DNA from 2 places in the Ruminococcus sp. RTP21484sp1_RTP21281st1_A8_RTP21281_210402 genome. Region 1 is predicted to be linked to the other one. Evidence: predicted binding sites of a transcription regulator. Region 1 holds the regulator's gene; the other holds the start of a gene.
What was found. Region 1 encodes HrcA, which represses chaperone genes, less so after heat shock. Its sites were predicted from a motif close to TGTTAGCACTCNNNNNNNNNGAGTGCTAACA; they were not measured.

Region 1 (2,206 bases):
AAAATAGAGGCTGCTATTCAGCAGGGGCTGTTTTGCGAAACATATAACTGTGAAGGTGCTGAACAGTTACAAAACGGACATGTCGCCTATGGGCGGTATTCCTATATAGGAAAGAAGATGCCAGGGAAAATTTTCTCAAGGCATCTTTTTCATTTATGCGGCAGCAAACATAAGACTGCGTTGGCAGATACCTGATAGTATCCTTGCTGCCCAAAAAAAGTATTGCAGTAAGGAGAATTTAGCCAGAATGGTAAAGTATAGGGTAAAAACTATCAAAAAAGATGAAAAAAATTTGTAAAAAATATTGACAAAAGGAATACTGAGGTGTATCTTAAGAACATAGATGTTAGCACTCCTAAATAATGAGTGCTAACAAAGGAATTCGAAGAAGCCAGACGGAAATCAGAATCAGGTTTGACCGTCTGCTTTTCAGGAAGGAGCAGATATTTCATGGATGAAGTATTAGATGAGCGCAAACGGAAAATACTGAAAGCAATCATCAAAACTTATATGGAAACAGGTGAGCCTGTAGGTTCCAGAACTATTTCCAAATATCCGGATCTGAATGTCAGCTCTGCTACTATCCGAAATGAGATGTCCGACCTGACGGATATGGGCTACATCGTACAGCCCCACACCTCAGCCGGAAGAATTCCATCAGATAAAGGCTATCGCCTTTATGTAGATGAGCTTACCAGGGAGAAGGAAGCCGAGATCGCAGAAATCCGTGATCTGATGATTGAGAAGTCAGATAAGATGGATAAGGTGCTCAAGCAGGTGGCGAAGGTTCTTGCCACGAATACCAATTATGCGGCTATGGTTGCGGTTCCCCAGTATAAGGGAAGCACCCTGAAGTTCATTCAGCTTTCACGAGTCAATGAGCGGCAGCTGATTGCCGTAGTTGTATGTGAGGGTAATGTTATTCGGAACCAGATCATTAATATTGATGAGGAGATGGATGACCAGACGATCCTGAAGCTGAATCTTCTTCTTAACACGAACCTGAACGGCGTACCCATCCAGGACATTAATCTGGGCATGATCGCCAGATTGAAAGAACAGGCGGGAAGCCACAGCGGTGTGGTTGCAGATGTGCTGGACGCAGTTGCAGCTACAATTCACGTGGACGAAGAAGATATGAAAGTATATACATCGGGAGCAACCAACATATTTAAGTATCCAGAGCTTGCAGATACATCCAGAGCCAGTGAGCTGATTTCCACTTTCGAGGATAAGCAGGAACTTGCGGATATGGTCCGTGAGGAAATGGGAGATCCGGAGAACACAGGAGTTCAGGTATACATCGGGGATGAAGTTCCGGTACGTACCATGAAAGACTGCAGTGTGGTCACAGCTACTTACGAGTTGGGAGATGGAATGCGTGGAACTATTGGAATCATCGGTCCCAAGCGAATGGATTACGAGAATGTAGTGGACAGCTTAAAGAAATTAAAAGTCCAGCTTGACGAAATGGTAAATAAGAAAACCTAGAAAGGCGGTTGAAAGCGTGTCAGAAGAAATGAATAAAGAAGCCGAAGTACAGGAAGAAGCAGTTGACATTCCGGTAACAGACGGAAGCGAAGAAGAGGCAGCAGATACAGCCCAGACAGCAGAAGAGGAGACTTCCGAAGAACCAGCACAGACAGAAGAAACTGAGCAGTCAGATCAGGAAGCAGAATCTCAGAAGGAACCGGAAACCAAGACAAAAACTTCTTTCTTCGGCAAGAAGAAAAAAGAGAAAGATAAATTCGAACAGCAGGTCGAGGAACTTACAGACAGACTGAAGCGCAGCATGGCTGAATTCGATAACTACCGTAAAAGAACGGAGAAGGAGAAATCCAGCATGTACATCATCGGCGCTAGGGACATCGTTGAAAAAATGCTTCCGATCGTGGATAACTTCGAAAGAGGTCTTGCACAGGCACCGGAGGATGATCCATTTGCAGAAGGCATGAAGATGATCTACAAGCAGATGATGACAGCTTTTGATGAGATGGGTGTGAAGCCAATCGAAGCTGTAGGTAAGGAATTTGATCCGAATCTGCATAATGCAGTGATGCATGTGGAGGACGAATCCGTTGGCGAGAACATCGTCGTAGAGGAATTCCAGAAGGGATATACCTACAAGGATTTCGTTGTAAGACACAGTATGGTAAAAGTTGCTAATTAACAGAAAGCATCTTGGAGAATCAAACTTCATCGACAT
Region 2 (2,206 bases), on a different contig from region 1:
CTGAAGCATTTCTTTTCTTCTGTCACCATAGCCAGGAGCTTTTACAGCTACTACCTGGAAGGTTCCTCTTAATTTGTTTACGATCAGAGTGGTAAGAGCCTCACCCTCAACATCTTCAGCGATGATAAGAAGTTTTGCTCCAGCCTGTACGATCTGCTCCAGCAGCGGAAGAACTTCCTGAATGTTGGAGATTTTCTTGTCTGTGATCAGAATATATGGATCCTCAAGGTTTGCTTCCATCTTCTCCATATCAGTGGACATGTATGCGGAAATATATCCACGGTCAAACTGCATACCTTCTACAAGGTCAAGCTCTGTGTGCATGGTCTTGGACTCTTCTACAGTAATAACACCGTCGTTGGAAACTTTTTCCATTGCATTTGCAACAAGCTCTCCGACTTCTTTATCTCCAGCGGAAATAGATGCAACGTTTGCGATCTGTTTCTTTCCGCTTACTTTCTGGCTCATGTTCTTAATTGCTTCTACAGCAGCATCTGTAGCTTTCTTCATACCGCGTCTCATAACGATCGGGTTAGCACCTGCTGCCAGATTCTTCATTCCTTCATGAACCATTGCCTGGGCAAGTACAGTAGCAGTTGTAGTACCGTCACCAGCTACATCGTTTGTCTTGGATGCAACTTCCTTGATCAGCTGAGCTCCCATGTTCTCGAAAGCATCCTCAAGCTCGATCTCTTTTGCGATTGTAACACCATCGTTTGTGATAAGCGGAGCACCAAACTGTTTATCAAGTACTACGTTTCTTCCTTTCGGTCCAAGTGTTACTCTTACGGTATCAGCAAGTTTATTTACACCAGCCTCCAATGCTGTTCTGGCTTCTGCGCCATATTTAATCTCTTTTGCCATAATGAATCATCCTCCTGATTTCAAGTTATTTATAAGGTTATGTCTTATTTCACAATTGCAAGAATATCGCTCTGTTTTACGATGATATACTCTTCACCGTCAAGCTTAACCTCTGTTCCTGAATATTTTGAATAGATAACCTTGTCGCCTACAGTAACTTCCATTTTCACTTCTTTGCCGTCAACGACTCCGCCAGGTCCTACAGCGATTACCTCTGCCTGCTGTGGTTTCTCCTGTGCCTGTCCCGGAAGAACGATACCGGATTTTGTTGTCTCTTCTGCTTCTAACTGTTTTAATACAACTCTGTCGCCTAATGGAACTAATTTCATGATCTATGTCCTCCTTTAGAATTGCTTTTCTTTTCCTTGCTAGCACTCATTATTGCCGAGTGCTAATCACTGTCCATTATATTATTGAATTATCGTTATTTGTGCAACTCTTTTCATAGTTGCATTTTTAAGTATATTCTTTTTTATTCTCTTTTATGCTCTTTTTTTCTCTTGTTTTCTCACTTTAAAAATTTTCTGAATTTTTTTCTATTTCGAAGCTTCTGAAGACTGCCTGGTAAAGTTTTTTTGTGAAATCATGAATTCCAACGAAGTTTCCTGTTATACACAAAAAAGAACTGCCCTCCAGAGCGTGTTTGAAAAAGCGTTCCTGCAATCTGCAACTTCACAATTTGCAGAAAGCCTTTTTCAAACACGTTCGAAGGAAAACAGTTCTTCTGTACACTTGTTTATTATTTATTGAATTCATTCAGGCCTTTTTATTTCTCTGGGCCTTAATCTCTTCCAATTCATCAAAGATCACTTCATTGAGAACCTTGATATAGGTTCCCTTCATACCGGATGACCTGGACTCAATAACGCCTGCGCTCTCGAACTTGCGGAGTGCATTTACGATTACTGATCTGGTAATACCTACTCTGTCTGCAATCTTGCTGGCAACAAGAATTCCCTCATCTCCGTCAAGCTCATCAAAAATGTGGATGATAGCTTCCAGTTCAGAGAAAGAAAGTGTGTTAAAAGCAGATTTTACAACCTGTTTCTTTCGGTCTTCCTCAGCATTCTCTTCATGTACAGCCCGCATCATCTCAAGACCTACAACTGTAGTGCCGTATTCACTGACAATAATATCCTCAATATCATATGGACGATCCTTGCGGTACATAAACACCGTTCCAAGACGTTCTCCTGCAATATCAATAGGATTGATGATTCCCTGATAGCTGCTGGAAACATGCTCAAAGCCAAGTGTCTGAAGATTCACGTTCTCTTTGGTAGATAATACCCCTAAAAAACGCTCATTCAGCAGAGGGTCAACATGACCGCCCACCTCATCA

Region 2: groES (co-chaperone GroES) is a predicted target of HrcA. The motif match lies at 1,231-1,261, and genes of this name have one in related genera.

What each region holds. Positions count from the first base shown of each region.
Region 1 covers NZ_JBCPGE010000001.1:57,813-60,018, reverse strand. Annotated here, with positions in the region: gene AB5170_RS00275 (TIGR00730 family Rossman fold protein) at 1-7, shown strand, start outside; gene hrcA (heat-inducible transcriptional repressor HrcA) at 451-1,491, shown strand; gene grpE (nucleotide exchange factor GrpE) at 1,508-2,170, shown strand.
Region 2 covers NZ_JBCPGE010000004.1:46,600-48,805, reverse strand. Annotated here, with positions in the region: gene groL (chaperonin GroEL) at 1-864, opposite strand, end outside; gene groES (co-chaperone GroES) at 909-1,193, opposite strand; gene codY (GTP-sensing pleiotropic transcriptional regulator CodY) at 1,621-2,206, opposite strand, start outside.